3 regions of the Paraburkholderia sp. RL18-101-BIB-B genome follow, and region 3 is predicted to be linked to each of the others. Evidence: riboswitches for the same ligand, from Rfam matches in the RefSeq annotation. Region 3 holds a riboswitch; each other region holds the start of a gene.

The links. A riboswitch is a leader RNA that binds a small molecule or an ion and turns the genes downstream of it on or off. The one in region 3 is predicted to bind cobalamin.
Region 1: it holds a riboswitch for cobalamin, as region 3 does, so the genes downstream of both, P0D73_RS40500 (TonB-dependent receptor domain-containing protein) here and P0D73_RS10845 (CbtB domain-containing protein) in region 3, are expected to answer to the same signal.
Region 2: it holds a riboswitch for cobalamin, as region 3 does, so the genes downstream of both, cobA (uroporphyrinogen-III C-methyltransferase) here and P0D73_RS10845 (CbtB domain-containing protein) in region 3, are expected to answer to the same signal.

The regions. Positions count from the first base shown of each region.
Region 1 covers NZ_JARESV010000059.1:9,838-15,494, reverse strand. The annotation lists gene P0D73_RS40505 (FecCD family ABC transporter permease) at 1-272, opposite strand, end outside; gene P0D73_RS40500 (TonB-dependent receptor domain-containing protein) at 312-2,204, opposite strand; cobalamin riboswitch at 2,296-2,552, opposite strand; gene P0D73_RS40495 (ATPase) at 2,760-3,116, shown strand; gene P0D73_RS40490 (cell division protein ZapA) at 3,113-3,427, shown strand; RNA gene ssrS (6S RNA) at 3,554-3,735, shown strand; gene P0D73_RS40480 (EVE domain-containing protein) at 3,843-4,301, shown strand; gene P0D73_RS40475 (SIMPL domain-containing protein) at 4,489-5,220, shown strand; gene lgt (prolipoprotein diacylglyceryl transferase) at 5,332-5,657, opposite strand, start outside.
Region 2 covers NZ_JARESV010000070.1:5,035-10,691, reverse strand. The annotation lists gene cobO (cob(I)yrinic acid a,c-diamide adenosyltransferase) at 1-454, opposite strand, end outside; gene P0D73_RS42535 (cobalamin biosynthesis protein) at 466-909, opposite strand; gene cobA (uroporphyrinogen-III C-methyltransferase) at 906-1,679, opposite strand; cobalamin riboswitch at 1,918-2,169, opposite strand; cobalamin riboswitch at 2,237-2,517, shown strand; gene cobW (cobalamin biosynthesis protein CobW) at 2,717-3,808, shown strand; gene cobN (cobaltochelatase subunit CobN) at 3,815-5,657, shown strand, end outside.
Region 3 covers NZ_JARESV010000005.1:40,270-45,926, forward strand. The annotation lists gene P0D73_RS10840 (CbtA family protein) at 790-1,530, opposite strand; gene P0D73_RS10845 (CbtB domain-containing protein) at 1,542-1,763, opposite strand; adenosylcobalamin (AdoCbl) riboswitch at 1,766-1,919, opposite strand; gene P0D73_RS10850 (histidine phosphatase family protein) at 2,008-2,595, shown strand; gene P0D73_RS10855 (hypothetical protein) at 2,614-3,054, opposite strand; gene P0D73_RS10860 (alpha/beta hydrolase) at 3,121-4,125, opposite strand; gene P0D73_RS10865 (MFS transporter) at 4,145-5,503, opposite strand; gene P0D73_RS10870 (alpha/beta hydrolase) at 5,500-5,657, opposite strand, start outside.

The DNA of each region.
Region 1 (5,657 bases), on a different contig from region 3:
AGCAACGCGCCGCAGGCGAAACCGGCCACTGCGCGCGGCAAGCGCAGCGTGCGGACGATCTCGGCGGCTAAGTCAGAAGAACCGACAGACGACGCATGCGACGGCATCAGCGCCGCCAGCACGCGCATCGGCGCAAGCGACACGCTGCCCAACGCAAGCGACGCCATCAACACCGCCAGCGCGATCACTGCGAGCGCAAGCCAGATCGCGGCCGCGCGCTTCGCGCTCATCACGCGCAGTGTCGCGGGCATCGAACTCGCGTGTCGGCTCATGTGTCGGCTCATCCGCACGACCTTAGCGAAGCGACTCGCTCACTGCTGCTGCCAACCAACCGTGAGATACGCACCGCGCCGCGGCGAGTTATACGAGTAGGCCGTTTCATAGTCCTTGTCCAACAGATTCTGGATTTGCGCGGCCACGTACCATGCTTTCGTGATGTTGTAGCGCGCCGACAGATTCACCACGCCATAGCCGCCCAGCTTGCCGCTGCTGTCATTGCTCGGGCCGCTCACGATCCACTCGCCGCCGACGCGCCACGCGGCGATGCTGCGGTTCACCGTCAGCGCACCGAAGCGCCGCGCACGCCGCACGAGGTCGGCATCGTTGTCGAGGTCGACGGGATTTTGCAGCGTCACCGACGCGCGCACGTCCGTCTTGCCGACATGGCCGCTCCACGATCCTTCGAGCCCCTGCACCTTTGCATGGCCGACGTTCTGTGCCAGATAGATACCGGGCGTCACCTGCTCATAGTTAATCAGATTCGCGTAGCGCGTCTGGAATGCGGTCAGGCGCATCACGCCGAGCGCATTGGACGCGTACTGCAGCGCGGCTTCGATCGAATGGCTGCGCTCCGGTTGGATCGACGGATTGCCGCTGAACGGATAGTACAGATCGTCGAAGCTGGGCGCGCGAAACGAATCCGAATAGCTTGCGGTCACCTTCCAATGGCCGGTGATGTCGAAGCCATAGCCGAGATAGTAACTGTTCGCTCCGCCGAAATCGGAATACTGGTCGCGCCGCACGTTGGCCTGAATCTGATTGCGCCCGAAGCGCCCCGTATAGCCGACGAAACCTGAATCCACATGCCGGTCGGGCGCCGCGAACGTATCCGAATCGAGGCTCTGATCGAGATGCTCATAGCCGACCTGCAACTTCTGCTGCGCGGCCAGCGCGAAATCGCTCTGCCATGTGTACTGGCGATTGTCGGTATCGAAGCGGCCGTTGTACACGCCGTTGGTATTCGACACGCTGCGGTCGTCACCTTCGGCGACGATGAAGTGCGTCGTCCACCAGTCGGTCAGCCTGCCGTTCGCGAACACCGAGACCTGGCGCACTTTGCTGTACAGGTTGTTCAGATCGGTCGGCACGCCGTACGCATTGTCGTAGCTGTTGTTGCCGTTCGACTGGAAGTAGCTGGCGCCGGCATCCCATTTGTCGTTGAACTTGTGGCGCAGCGAAGCCGAGATGCTCTCGTTCAGATAGCCGTTCGCATTCGGATTGGCGTTGGGCGCCTCACGTGGATTGAGCGACGAGAAGCCGTCGTCCTTCGACCGCGCGAGCGAAATGCTGAAGGTCGTCTTGCCGTCTTTATCCAATGCGCCGTTCACGCCTGCCTGCTGCGTCTGCGTGTGATAGCTGCCGTAGCCCAGCGAAAAATTGAAACGCGGCGGGTGGTCACCGCCCTCTTTCGTGAATACCTGCACCACGCCGCCAATCGCGCCCGAGCCGTACAACGCCGACACGTTGCCGTTCACCACCTCGACGTGATCGATCTGGTCGAGCGGAATCTGCGCGAGTTGCGGCGCACCCAGGCTCACCGAATCGACCCGCACGCCGTCGATCAGCAGCAGCGATTGCGTCGACGACGCGCCGCGCAAATAGAGGCTGGTCGTCGAACCAGGGCCACCTGTACGCGAGATTTGCGCGCCGGGCGCGAGTTGCAGGAGGCCGGGCAAATCGGTCGCGGTGGTGTCGGCGATATCCTGCTGATCGAACAGCGACGTCTGCGGGATCGCATCGGCGAGTGCTTGCGGCCCGCGCTCCGCGGTCACCACCACGGGCGACAGCACCGCCGAAGACGGCACGGCGGCCGATGAATCCGCCGCCGAGGACGAAGAAGAAGATGAAGGAGCAGCTTGCGCAGGCACGACGATCGGCAGGCCCGCGAAGGCGAGCAACGCCGCGCGGGCGAAGGGGGACAGCATGGGATGAAAGTCCTGTGGATAGCGTGCGCGGCCCGCTTCCCCGCAGGCCGATGCGTAACGAGGCGCCCGCGTATTTAACATTTTCGCGCGTGACGTGCCTCTCCCTCTGGCCGGTATCCGGGCTGGCGACACATCGATTCCGCCTTCCCACGCGTGACGCGCAGTGGCACACTCGCGAGTTGAACTTCCAACACGCGATCAGAATCGACTTGCATGACGAATGCGGTCGCTTACCGTTGCGGGGGCAGCGCAGGTTGACGCGTTCACGTGAACGGCGCGCCCTGCTTCCCGTTTAACTGCGCGCGCCGTTGAAAAGCGCACGCGGGCACCAGAGTGCGGCAAGTTTAGGAGCGGCCTCGGGGTCCGTCAACAATGCCGGGACCGTGGGCCATCTGTTCTGTTAAGTGCAGGCTATTGTCCGACGCGTGAGTACTTTTTCATCATATGGTCGATAAAAGCCTGCACAAAGCGATGTTGTTACGTCTCGAAACGAGACAATTGTCGGAACCTGCGACATTCCGCGCTAAAATGCGATGTCTTTAGAGGACGCAGCACATGCTCACCGAACTCGAAACACTTTCACAGAATATCGGCAAGCTGATTGCGATCAGCCAACGCCACAATGAAGCGCGACTCGCGCTCGAAGAGCAGCTCGCCCACTCGCGCGCCGAAGTCGAAGCCACGCGCACGGAACTTGCGATGCTGCGCGAGGAACGTAACGCGCTGCAGGCGGAACGCGACGCGCTATCGGCGAAGATCGACGACGCACAGGTACGCCTGAATGCGATTCTCGAGAAGCTGCCGCGTGCCCGCGCGAACAGCGAGCCGGACAACCAGCTCGATCTGCTCGAGCCGGCTCAGCACGAAGTCGAAGCTGAGAGCGACGTGACCCGCCACGGAGAAAATGCATGACCACCAAGCAGATCGAAGTATCGATTCTCGGCGTGCCCTATCGCCTCGCCTGCTCGCCGGAAACGGAAGCGGCGCTGCTCGAAGCGGTCGCACGCGTCGACGCCGAAATGTCGAAGATCCGCAATAACAGCAACGTGCGCGGCACGGATCGCATTGCTGTCATGGCTGCGCTGTCGCTGGCATCGGAACTGCTTAGACTGCAATCGAGCGTGAGGCACGGAGAAGCATTTCCCGCTGAAGAAATCCGGCGTACAATGCATCAAATGAACGAACAGCTGGGTACTGTGATTGAGCAGTACAGCATGCAGTAAGGGTCGTGTGTTATCGTGCTGCCGGTCCTGAGATCGGCAGCGGATTCAAACGGAGTGCGTGAGCACAAGGCGTGCAAGATTCAGCAAACGTTTGAGTTCAATCGGTAGTTCAGCTTCATCGGTTTAGCTTCCCTGCCTGGTTCGCCAAGGTCATATATTCCTTGAACCAATGCCATGTGCACGGTTGCGGAAATTTGTAGCACGGGTGTGCGCGTCACTCTGTCTGATGTACCCGAAGTGTTGCTAACTGCGACCAATTCTGAACCCCCGGTTCAGGATGCCGGCCTAGCGGCTAAGGCGGGGACCTTATTTAGAACGGCATCGGACTTCGGTTCGGTGCCGTTTTTCTTTGGGCGCTGTTTTTTGTACGCCGGTTTCTTCCGCATCTTCAACCCCTTAACGTTCAATTCGATTCATGCGCTACTGGCTAATGAAGTCCGAACCGGACGAAGCAAGCATCGATCATCTCGCCAACGCACCGCATCGCACGTTGCCGTGGACCGGCGTGCGCAACTATCAGGCGCGCAACTTCATGCGCGACATGATGCAGGTCGGCGACGGTGTGCTGTTCTATCACTCGAGCTGTCCCGAGCCCGGCATCGCGGGAATCGCCGAGGTATCGTCCACCGCGTATCCGGACCCCACGCAGTTCGATAAGAAGAGTCCCTACTACGACGCGAAGTCGTCGCAGGAAACGCCGCGCTGGGTGCTCGTCGATGTGGTGTTCAAGAAGAAGATCCCGCTGATTCCGCTCGCCGCGCTGCGCGAGCATGACGAACTCAAGGACATGCGCGTGCTCGCCAAAGGCAACCGCCTGTCGATCACGCCAGTGACCGAAGCCGAATGGCGCTTCATCACCAAGCGGCTCGCTTGAGCTTGCATGCTTGATGGATGCGCAACGCGTATTCATGCACACGCAAACGTTAAAGCAACGTCAAACCGGGGAACCAAGCTCAGGTTACAAGCGCCTAACGGACTCAAAAACGGGACTCGCAAACGCCGTGCCATTGCGCGGCGCTTGCCCCGATCGTGCACAACCTGTTCAAGCAAGGAGTCCAACAATGACGAAAAACACCGCACGTGCACTCGCTTTCGCTCTCGTCTGCGCTGCGCCTGCCGCGCTCGCACTGACGCCGGCAGGCGCACGCGCGCAAGGCGTCATGCAGTATCAGCCGGCCGGCGTGCTGTCGCTGAACGCGCAGGCCAGCGCGGAAGTGCCGCAAGACGTCGTCGATATCACGCTGTTCTACGAGCAGGAAGCGAGCGATCCGTCGGCGCTCACGGCAACGCTGAACCAGCGCGCCGATTCGGCGCTGCAAAAGGCCAAGGGTGTGAACGGCGTAACGGCACGCACGGGTTCGTTCTCGATCTATCCGTCCACCGACCGTGACGGGCGCATTTCCGCATGGCGCGGCCGCACGGAGATCGTGCTCGAATCGCACGACTTCGCCGCGGTTTCGAAACTCGCGGGTCAAATGGCATCGATCATGCAGGTCGGCAACGTGCAGTTCTCGCTCTCGCCTGAAGCGCAGCGCGCGGCCGAGCAGAAGCTCACCGGCGAAGCGATCAAGTCGTTCCGCGAGCAGGCCGCTTCATCCGCGCAGGCGTTCGGCTACAGCGGTTATTCGATTCGCGAGGTCAACGTCGGCCACAACGGCGTGATGCCCCGTCCGATGATGATGATGAGCGCACGCGCCATGGGCGCCGACGCGAAGGCTTCGGCGCCGGTGCCGATCGAAGGCGGCACGTCGACGGTCACTGTGAATGTGTCGGGCTCGGTGCAGATGAAGTAACGCGTTTTTTTACTGCTCGCAGCGGTGCTTTGACGCAGCAAGAGAAAGAGCCATGGCATGCCGTGGCTTTTTCTCATTGGCTACGATAAAAAAACGTAGCGGTCAGTCAGATCAACTCGCACTGACCGCCTGCGCCGGTTCACGGCGTGCGCGGCGATAAGACCACACCAGCATGGCGATACCGGCGAGGATCATCGGCAGCGACAGCCATTGGCCCATGGAAAGGCCCATGGCCAGCAGACCGAGGAAATCGTCCGGCTCACGCGCGAATTCGACCGTGAAGCGCGCGAGGCCGTAGCCGATCAGAAACACGGCGGAAATCGCGCCCATCGGCTTCGGTTTGCGCGAGAAGAAGAACAGCACGAAGAACAGCGCGACGCCTTCCAGCGCGATTTCATACAGTTCCGACGGATGGCGCGGCAGCATGTGATATTGCG
Region 2 (5,657 bases), on a different contig from region 3:
CGGTCAGCACCGCGAGGACTTCGTCCAGCGGCAGGTATTCGTACTTGAGTACCGTGTTCAGCTCGTCGAGGATCACCATCTGGTAATCGCCGCTCTCGATCATGCGGCGCGCTTCGTCCCAGCCTTTGCGCGCGGTCGCGATGTCGGCGTCGCGGTTCTGCGTGTTCCAGGTGTAGCCGTCGCCCATCGTGACGAAATCGCAGTTGGCGATCGCGCCGAGAAAGTCGCGCTCCGACGTGTGCAGCGCGCCCTTGATGAACTGCACGACACCCAGGCGCATGCCGTGGCCGAGCACGCGCACGGCCATGCCGAACGCGGCGGTGGTTTTGCCTTTGCCGGTGCCGGTGTTGACGATCAGCAGGCCTTTTTCGACGGTGGCGTTGGCCTGTTTTTTCTCGTGGCCTTCGCGGCGACGCTCGGTCATGCGTTGATGCGATTCGGGATCGGTCTTCATGGCAGGTCCTGTTACTGAGTGTCGTTGTTTGGGTGTTCACTATCGGCGTGCGCGGCGCTCGAAGCAATCGCCACGGTGACGCCGGCATGGACGGTTTTGCGCACGACGAGGCGGGCTCGATCCGCATTGAGCGCGCCGGGTTCGCCGAGCCCGGCAGTCGCGGCAAGCAGCGCACACGGCTCGCAAACACCGTCCACGCCGAGATGCTCGCGCACTGCCGCCGAAGGCTGCGCCACGGGCATCGACGCGATCTGATCAAGGCTGAAGAATGTCAGCGGCAGCGCATGACGTGCGCAAAATTCGAGCAGGCCCGTTTCGTCGGCTTTGGTATCGACCGAGGCCACGCTGCGGATTTCGTCGAACGAATGCGCGCCGAGCGCGGCGCGCACCGCGGCTTCGATCTGCGCAGCCGGGCTGTGCAAACGGCAACCGATGCCGACGCTCAGCGTTTTCATTGCGTATCCGTTCCGTCTGCGGGCGGCGTTGCAGCGTCGGCCTGCGCCGCCGCGCGCTCCAAGGCTAGCGACGCCACACCGCCGATCACCACGATCGCCGGCGAGCCGAGCCCGGCGCGCGCGACGATATCGGCGAATTCGCCGAGCCGGGCGAGCGCATGGCGTTGCCCGGGACGCGTGGCCGATTCGATCGCCGCGCACGGCGTGTCGGCGCTCATGCCGGCCGTGAGCAACGCGCCGACGATATCGTTGAGCCGCCGCATGCCCATGTAGATCACGAGCGTCATGCGGGTGGCCGCGAGCGCGGCCCAGTCCGGCTCGCCGCTGCCCGCGCCGTGTCCGGTGACGAACACCACGCCCTGCGCGTGATCGCGATGCGTGACGGGAATGCCGATCGCCGCGGGCGCCGCGATTCCCGCAGTAATGCCGTTGATGACTTCCACCTCGATGCCCGCCGCGTGCAGTGCCTGCTGTTCTTCGCCGCCACGGCCGAATACGAACGGATCGCCGCCTTTCAAACGCGCGACGCTGCGCCCGGCCCGCACATGTTCGAGCAACTGCGCGACGATGCCGTCCTGCGGCGTGGATGGATGGCCGCCGCGTTTGCCGACGTAGACGACGAGCGCGTCGGCACGCGCGAACTGCAGCACCTCGGGATTCACCAGATCGTCGACCAGCACCACGTCGGCCTGCGCCAATGCACGGGTCGCCTTGATGGTCATGAGCTCGACGTCGCCGGGGCCGGCGCCGATCAGCCAGGCGCGGGTCATCGCGGCGTGCATGGCGAGCGCCATGTCGTGACAAGCGGAAAGGGGTAAAGCGCGGACGGTCGCCAGGCGGCGGACTTTGGGGTCATGCGGTACGACGGATTCAGGCACGGCGCAATGTGTGGCGCGTAGCGATTCCAGCCGGAATCCGCATACGTGGACACACTATGTCGTGCTTCAGCGCCTTCACATCCGTCCCTCGCGGATTCCGGCGGCCGGCGGCGCGATGTTGCCCTGAGGTTCGCCGCCTCCGCGTCTGGCCGGTATCCGGGCTGGCGGCCTCATGCGCTTTGCCTTCCCGTCCGCATTCGCTGGAATGTGCTGGACAGTGGCATCGAAAAAACGCATGCGCGGCGCAAGACAACTCAAGATTGCGCCGCAGGTCGCTTACCGTTGCGGGGACAGCACAGGTTGAGCGCATGGAGCGCCGCCTGTTTCCCGTTTAACTGCACACGCGAATGCATGTGCGGGCACCAAACGCGCGCATACGATAGCACATGGCGCCCCGCCCGATAAGCGCTTGCGGCTTGCGGTTCCTTGACGGCACCGGGCCGCGGGCCTACACTCGCACGCACTTTGGTGCTCGTATGCGCGCTCGTGCGCATGCAGTTAAACGGGAAACAGGGTGCCCACCTGCCATGGATCGGGTCAACCTGTGCTGCCCCCGCAACGGTAAGCGAAATGTGGTGCTAAGTTCAGTTCATTAGCGCCGCGGAGCCGGCTTCGATGTCCACGCGCAAGGCCGCGTCGGCATATCACCACTGGGCGAGAAATCACTCGCCCGGGAAGGGGAAGCGGCGCTTTCGCCAGCCCGGATACCGGCCAGAATACGAAGGACGAACGCCGCGGGGATGCGGCGCTGCGTTCATGACCTCATTCCCGCTTTCTGTTTTTCTGTTGTCGCGGCAACGCCGTCGTTCGTCCCCGTGTTTTGTTATCGTCGTGGCTGGCCGGGCCTGTGCCTCGTTTTGCCCGGCGTAGGCAGATGGCCATACAGACACAGCGGCGTGCGCGTGCAACTCCTACGGATGGACCTCACGATGCAAACTCAAATGCGCAAGATCCCCGTCACCATCGTCACGGGCTTTCTCGGCAGCGGCAAGACCACGCTGCTGCGGCATATTCTTCAGCATGCGGGCGGCAAGCGCATCGCGGTGATCGTCAACGAGTTCGGCGAACTCGGCATCGACGGGGAAATCCTCAAGGGTTGCGGCATAGGTTGCGATGAAAACGGTGTCGAAACCGAAGGCCAACTGTATGAACTCGCGAACGGCTGCTTGTGCTGCACCGTGCAGGAAGAGTTTTTTCCGGTGATGGAAAAGCTCGTGGAACGCCGCGATCAGATCGATCACGTGCTGATCGAGACGTCGGGTCTCGCGTTGCCGAAGCCGCTGGTGCAGGCCTTCAACTGGCCGCAGATCAAGAACAGTTTCACCGTCGATGCCGTGGTCACCGTGGTGGACGGCCCGGCCGCCGCGAGCGGTCAGTTTGCCGACAACCCCGTCGCCGTGGATGCGCAACGCAAGGCCGATCCGAATCTCGATCACGAGTCGCCGTTGCACGAACTGTTTGAAGATCAGTTGTCCGCGGCCGATCTGGTGATTCTGAACAAGACGGATTTGCTCGACGACGCGCAGCAAAGCGCGGTTGAAGTGTTGCTCCGCGAGGAGATTCCGCCGCAAGTGAAGATCGTGCGCGCGCACATGGGGCAACTCGATCTGCACACGTTGCTGGGCCTCGAAGCGGCCTCGGAAGACACGATCCACTTGCGCCACGATCACCACGGTTCCGCCGACGACGCCGACCACCATCATGACGAATTCGACTCGGTGGTCGTGCAGGCGAATGTGTCGTCGCGCGAAGCGGTGATCGCTGCGTTGCAGCGTCTGGTCGAAACGAACACGATTTACCGCGTCAAAGGTTTCGCGGCGCTGCCGGGCGCGGTGATGCGTCTGGTGATCCAGGGCGTGGGCCGGCGCTTCGACAGCTATTTCGATCGACGCTGGCAGGCCGGCGAAAGCGGCCGGAGCCGCTTCGTGCTGATCGGCGAGGATCTCGATCAGGCCGCGTTGCAGCGCGCGTTCGACGCGGCGCTCGGCGTGCCGTCGAGCGTCGAAACGCAACAGGCGTAAGCGCTCATGCATCTGCTGCGTACCACGCCTGGCGGTTTTGTCGACGATACGCAAGGCGTGATCCGTATCGATCAGCAGCCCGCGGATATCGTGGTGCTCAGCTCCGCCGATACCACGCTGTCGCTGCTGGCGAGCGTTTTTCCGCGCCTGGGTGAGGGCTTCCCGAGCGTGCGGCTCGCGAACGTCACGTATTTGCGGCAATCGGCGTCGGTCGATTTCTATGTCGAAGACGTCTTGCAGCATGCACGCGTGGTGGTGGTCGATCACCTCGGCGGCGAGGCGTATTGGCCTTACGGCATCGAGCAGGTGGTGGCGCTCGCCGAGCGCAAGCAGCAGACGCTCGCGATGTTTTCCGGCGATCTGCAGGAAGATCCGAACCTGCTCGCGCGCAGCACCGCGAGCGCCGATCTGTGCCATCAGCTGTGGCGCTATCTGCGTGAAGGCGGCCCACAAAATGCCGAGGCGTTCCTGCGCTGTATCGCGCACCGTGTCTGCGGGTGGGGACGCGAACCGGCGCCGCCGCGCGCGTTGCCCGCCGCGACGCTCTACCATCCCGAGCGTGACACGCCGACGGTTGCCGATTGGCAGGCGCGCTGGCGGCGGGACGCGCCGGTCGCGGCGATCCTGTTCTACAAGGCGCATCTGCAGGCGGCCAATACGGCCGTGTTCGATGCGCTGATCGACGCGCTCGAATCGCAAGGTCTGAATCCGCTGCCGATCGCGATTACTTCGCTGAAAGATGCGATGAGCCGAGACGTCGTGCAGTCGCTGTGCGCGCAGCACGAGGTCGCGTTGGTGCTGAACACGACCGCCTTCGCCGCGTCCGCGATCGACGACCCCGAGCCACTTGCGCTCGCCGGCGACGCTCCGGTGTTCCAGGTGATCCTGAGCGGCGGCAATCGCGAGGATTGGGTCAAGGACAATCAAGGCCTCAATTCGCGCGATATCGCCATGCATATCGCGCTTCCGGAAGTGGATGGCCGCATCATCACGCGCGCGATCAGTTTCAAGGGACTCGCGTACCGTTGTCCTCACACTCAGGTCGACGTGGTGCGTTATCAGCCTGACGCCGAACGAGTGGGCTTTCTCGCTGAACTGAGCCGGCGCTGGTGCCGTCTGCGTTCATTCGATAACGCGGACAAGAAACTCGCGCTGATCCTCGCCAACTATCCGATGAGCGAAGGGCGCATCGGCAATGGCGTGGGCCTCGATACGCCCGCCTCGGTGGTCGGCATTCTGTCGATGCTGCGCGCCGAGGGCTATCGTCTCACCGACTTGCCCGCGAACGGCGACGCGTTGTTGAAGAAGCTCACCGAAGGCGTGACCAACGATCCGGTCGTGCGCGATCTGCGTCCCGCGCTGCAAAGCCTCGCGCTCGACGACTATCTCGGGCACTTCAATGCGTTGCCCGCCGAGGCGCGCCAGGCGCTGAACGCGCGTTGGGGTACGCCCGAACAGGACCCGACGCTGCGACGCGGCCGCTTCATGATCGCGGGCTGGCGCTGCGGACAGGTGTTCGTCGGCATTCAACCGTCGCGTTCGCGCGAACAGGGCGACTACGCGAGCTATCACGACGCCGAACTCGTGCCGCCGCATGCGTATCTGGCGTTCTATTTCTGGTTGCGTCACCAGTTCGGCATCGACGCAGTCGTGCATGTCGGCAAGCACGGCAATCTGGAATGGCTGCCCGGCAAGAGCGTCGCGTTGAGCGATGCCTGCTGGCCCGATCTGATTCTCGGGCCGATGCCGCATCTGTATCCATTCATCGTCAACGATCCGGGCGAGGGCAGCCAGGCAAAACGCCGCGCGCAGGCCGTCATCATCGATCACCTGATGCCGCCGCTCACGC
Region 3 (5,657 bases):
ATCTGGTCAAACCGATTAAATAGATAGGTACTTCGCATAACCAGGAAAATGCTTAATGGAAAGCAGAAATTTGGGTAACTTTTTTTGAGGTATGCGAGGACGATTCTGTGCTAGGTGAGTGGAGTGCGCCACGCCGAATTTTTCAACTACGGAAAGGGCAATCCAGGTTGTCCCAAAGGTTCATGCAGTGCCCCGGAAATCACACCCAGCGATATTCTGTCCAGTCAGCGCAGAAAAAAACTCGCACGAGGCGGGCCAAGGCAGCCATGCTTGGAACGCGCAGATACGACGGGGGTTGCTGAGGGAGCTGGATAGTCCTCAGGGACAAGTGACTTTGCAGACAGAAAGGGGGAACCGGATTCGCCCGGAAGGTTCACGCGATATGGTTGCGGGTACTAGCGCTGTCGCGCGGACATTTCTGTGGGTCGCTGCTCAAGGACTTCAATCCAAGTGCGTGCCGGGTGTAACGCGTCCCTTGCTGACGTGATGAAAGAAAGTCCAGTTGAGCCACGGCTAGGCGGCAATGTGGTCAAGTACTCTCCACGACAAACTGCCGGTTCAGCATCCTCTCGCCATCTGGTTGAAAGTATTCATTTGGGCGCAGTGTCGCGCGCGCAAAGTTATCAACAGAAATTGTTCGCAAGCCTGTGGATAACCACCCCACAACCGCCCCAACTCCTTGACGCAGAACCCTTCTTGACCACTGCGCGCAAAGCACGGAGAGCGAAGTGCGAGAGCAAGACGCGGAGCGCAACCACCAAACCTGTTGCGCTCACCAAATCCAAAGCATCAAACCGACTTCACCGCCGACCTTCCCCCCACCCGCATAAACGCACTCCGCTCAACCAGCGCCCCAAACAGCAGCCCGATCGTCGCCCACATAATCGCCTGCATGCCCAGCGCCGCGACGCGGAATTTCCACAGCAGCACCGCCGGGAAAGCCTCCGGCACTTCGTTGATCGTGGGCATCGACAACTGCACCGCGGCGATGATCACGATGAACACCGCCGCCCCCACAATCGAGCCGTTCCACGCGCCAAGCTTCATAGCCGCACGGCGCCGCACCTTGAGCGAAAACACCATCGCGGCCAGCGATATCGCAATCATCAGGAAGAACAAACCCGTCCGCGTCCCAATCGTTTCAGGGTCGCCGACCGAAGGCGGGTTCGCCGGATACTTCAGATTCGGCACGACCGCCAGCGCAATGAACGCGCCAAGCGCAAGCCACGCGGACAACGCGCGCGGGCTCAATGCGCCCACTCGTCCATAGGCGTACGCGAACACCAGCGAGAACAGCCCGCCGAATGCCGCGCCGTAAGTCACCACGCCAGTCAACAGGCCGATACCCCGCTGCGTATCGCGGCTCACAATCTCGGGTTCAGCGGCCTCGCCCTTCGCGGCGTCGGCTTTTTCTTCAAACGAAATCGCCTGATTCACCTGCGGCTCGCCCACCACCCGGGCAAAGCCGAACGTGAGCAGTCCCGCGGCGATGCCTGCAAGCATCCCGCGTACCAACAATTTACCAACCATGGTCGACTCCGTTAGTGGCAGGGAAAGCCGAGCAGATGGCGGCCGTCGTGCACGAACTCATGCACGTACATGCCCGGCACCAGCGAGGTGGCGCCCTGTTCCGCACCCACGAAGTAAAGCGCGAGCAACAACAGCAAACCGCCGAACACGACCCAGGGCAACAACTCGCGCAGCGGAATCGGCGTGGGTTGAGCAACAGGCTGGTTGGCGGGATCGAAAACAGCGTCGTTCATGATGGACATCTCCTGGGGTAACGCGCCCCGATAGTCATTGCAGAGGATTGGTGCGAAGCTCAGGTCTGGCTTTCGGCTTGTGCTGCCGATTACAGTGGCGCGACCGCGCCGGGCTCTCACCGGCTTCCGCGCTTCGCAGTCCCGCTATTCTACGCGCTAAACTTCGGCACCCGGCAACGCAAAACGTACGCTTCATCCCGCTCGCGTTCGCCTTCGGGGCGCGGCTTCACAGGACATGAACAGAATGGACACTCGGCTGTTACTGATCAGCCACGCATCGACCGCCGCCCAGCGCGCAGGCCGTTTTCCCGCCGACGACCCGCTCGACGCCCGCGGCCTCGCCGAAGCCCAAGCGGCGCGTACGCGTCTGGAGATCGCGGACGACGCGGACGCTTTCGTCAGCCCGGCCGCCTGCACGCGCGAGACGGCAGCCGCCCTGGGCCTCGCGGCATCGGTCGACGCCGGTCTGGCGGATATGAACTACGGCGCATGGCAGGGGCGGCGGTTGGCCGACCTCGCTGCCAAAGCGCCGCAAGACCTCGCCGCATGGGCGCGCGATCCCGACGCCGCGCCGCACGGCGGCGAGTCGTTCAGTCAACTCGTGAAACGGGTAGGAGAATGGCTCGACGCGCTAAACGGCGCGAAGGATCGTGCACCGAATCATGCGCTCGACGTGATCGCCGTCACCCATGCGCCGGTGCTCCGGGCAGCGATCGTGCATGCGCTAGGGGCATCGCCCGCCGTGTTTCCGCGCATTGAAATCGCGCCGCTTTCGATGATCGAGTTACGGCGCTCGTCGCGCGGCTGGACATGGTGGCCGGCGTCACACTAGCCACCTTCGTGCGGCGGCTTACTTACCCGACACCACCAGACGCAGCTTGTTCGAACCGGTCGGCGTCAGCGTGATGTCGGTCCGCTTGCCCTTCGCACCCAGATAAAAGTGCTGACGTCCCGGCGAATTCTGATCGTGCGTGGCGTCCGGCAGACACGACGCGATGTCCGCTGCGACTGCTTGCAGCGCGTCGGCATTCGAACCGGCGTCGTGATGCGGCGTCCAGCTGCATTGATACGCACCGCGGCTCGCCGAACATTGCGCGTCGTCGCCGTAAGGTTGCGCGACGCCCTTGCCATCGTCCGGCGTCAATGAAGCGAGCCCGCCAGGGGCGGCCGCGACGATCCGTTTCAGTGAGGTACACGGGCTAGGCGCATCGTCGCCATATGCGCTGCCGGTCAGCAACGCGCCTAGCGATGCAGCGGCAAGCGCGGTGGCAAGTATTCGGATTCTATTCATGTCGGCGCGGTCCTTGAAGTCACTCACAGGTATTAGCGCGGTAGCACGCTTCGTGCCCATGCGCACTCACAGCCCAGTACCAAACAAAGCCGCCAGCCCCTGCGCCGAAGCAAAAATCCCCTTGGCATCGTGCCCGACACCATCGATCACATACGTCCGGTGCTTCGCCAATCCTTCCGGATGCCGCAACGCCATATAGCGCGCATAAGCCAGCCCGCGCCCGAGCCGGTGTTCCCCTTGCGTCAGCGCGGCGCATGAACGGTCGAGCGCCGGATGCTGCGGATCGCAATCCGCGCCGCCGAGCAGCACGGTGACGTCACGCTGCGCGTAACGCGCTTCGAGCGCTGCGGCAGAAGCCGCGTCGCCCGCATAGCCCGGCAAATCCTCGAGCCCATATTTCCAGCGATTGAACGACGGACACATCGCCCGATCGAACGCCGCGAATTCGCCGGACGCAACCGGCCGCATCGCATCGAAGTACACATACGACGAAGGATTCGCGACCACGTAGCGCAGCGCGATGCCGCGCGCCGCGAGCGGCGCCTCGTCGCGCGCCACCACCGCATAGCGCTGCACGACTTGTGCGCCGCCCGAGTGCCCCGCGATCACCACCTCGGCAAGCGACGCGAACTGCTCGCGCGAAGCAAGCGTATGCAGAATGGCGTCGAGCACATCGAACGAACTGATCGGCGCGGGACCTTCCGCGTTCTCCCCGCCCATCCAGCTCGTCCAGTCCCAATGCAACGTGGACGGCGGCACCTCGTGCGCCTCGACATCCGCCGTCGCGAGAAACTGCGGCACGATCAGCAGCGTATCGGCCGCACTGCCGCCGGCGAGCGCGCACGAACGCTGCGCGAGTTCGAAATACGTGTCGCCGTTGCGCAGGCGGCCATGAATCAGAATCACGGCGCGTTGGACTTCGCGCGTCGGCGCTAGCCAGTCGCCGTTCGAAAACACGGGCACGGTGCCGCTGCCGGCTTGCGTCGTGACGCTCAGATGCCGGCTTGCGACAACAGCGACCGGATGTTCATTCGGCGCGCGTTCGTCGTCTGTGATGAAAGGCTGGGTCATGCAATAGGCTCGTGGTTGATCAATGGGTGGCGGGCCTCGCCGCCGCGCCGCCCGACATGCGTCCGGCGCGCGTGAAGTACACCATCGCGAGCGACACGAAGCCGGCAAAAATCAGGTAGAACGCGGGCGTGAGGCTGCTGCCGGTCACGCGCGTCAAGGCGGTGATGGTGAGCGGCGCCATGCCGCCGAACAGCGTCACCGCGATGTTGTACGAGAGCGCTACGCCCGCCGAACGGCTGCGCACCGGGAACAATGTCGCGAGCATGCCGGGATGCGCACCGGACATTGCGGCGAGGAACACCGTGGCGATCATCTGCGCGATGAACAGATGCCCCGGCGTCGGGTTCGTCACGACGAAGTGATACAGCGGATACACGCAGAGCATCCACGCGATCACGATCGGATAGAACAGCCTGTACGCGCCATAACGATCGGCGAGCTTGCCCGACAGCGGAAACAGAAACAGATTCAGCACGCCGGACACGAACGCGCCGAGCAACGCGGTGGAGAGCGGCAAATGCAATTGCCGTTCGACATACAACGACAGATACGAGTGCCACACATAATTGGTCGCCGCCCCGATGATGATCACGCCCATCGCGCAGATCGCCGCATCGCCGTTGTCGCGGAAGAACTGACGGATCGTGACGCGCGGCGGTTTGTCCTTGTGATCGAGCAGCCGCTCGAACTCCGGCGATTCGGCCACGCGATGCCGGATGTAAAAGCCAAACGGCCCCGCCAACGCGCCGAACAGAAACGGCAGACGCCAGCCCCACGCCACCAGTTGCTCATGCGTGAGTTGCGTGGTCAGCAGATAGCCGACCCCGGACGACAGCAGCAACGCGAACGCCTGCGCCGACATATTGAAGCTGCCGTAAAACATCTTCTTGTGCGGCGGCGCATACTCGACCAGCATCGCCGATGCCGTCGCGAACTGTCCGCCCACGGAGAGCCCTTGCAACAGGCGCGCGAGCACCACCAGCAGCGGCGCCGCGATGCCAATGCGCGCATAGCCCGGCGTGAGACCCATCAGCAGCGTGCTGGCCGCCATCGAAATGATCAGCAGCGAAAGCGCTTTGCGGCGCCCCGCGCGGTCCGCGTAGATGCCGAGCAGAATGCCGCCGATCGGCCGCACGATGAAACCGACGGCGAACGTGGCGAGCGTCAGCATGATCGACACGAATCCACTGCCGCCGGGAAAGAACACTTGCGCGATGATCTTCGCGAAGTAGCCGTAGATCAGAAAGTCGAACCACTCTAAGCCGTTACCGAGGACGGAGGCGAAGATCGCGCGCCGCACCATCGACGGACTCAAGCCGTTCGACGCGTCGCCTTCGGACGCGGTACCGGCGCGCTGATTGAAGGTCGCTTCGCTCATTGCTCGCATCCCGGAGTGTCGAACATCGCCGCCAGCGCGCACACCGACGTCAGCATGCGCGCGCCGTTGTGCCCCACGCCCGGCACGATATGAAAGCGCTGCTTCAAACCGTTCGGATGACGCGACTGGATATACCGGTAGTACGCCTCGGCGC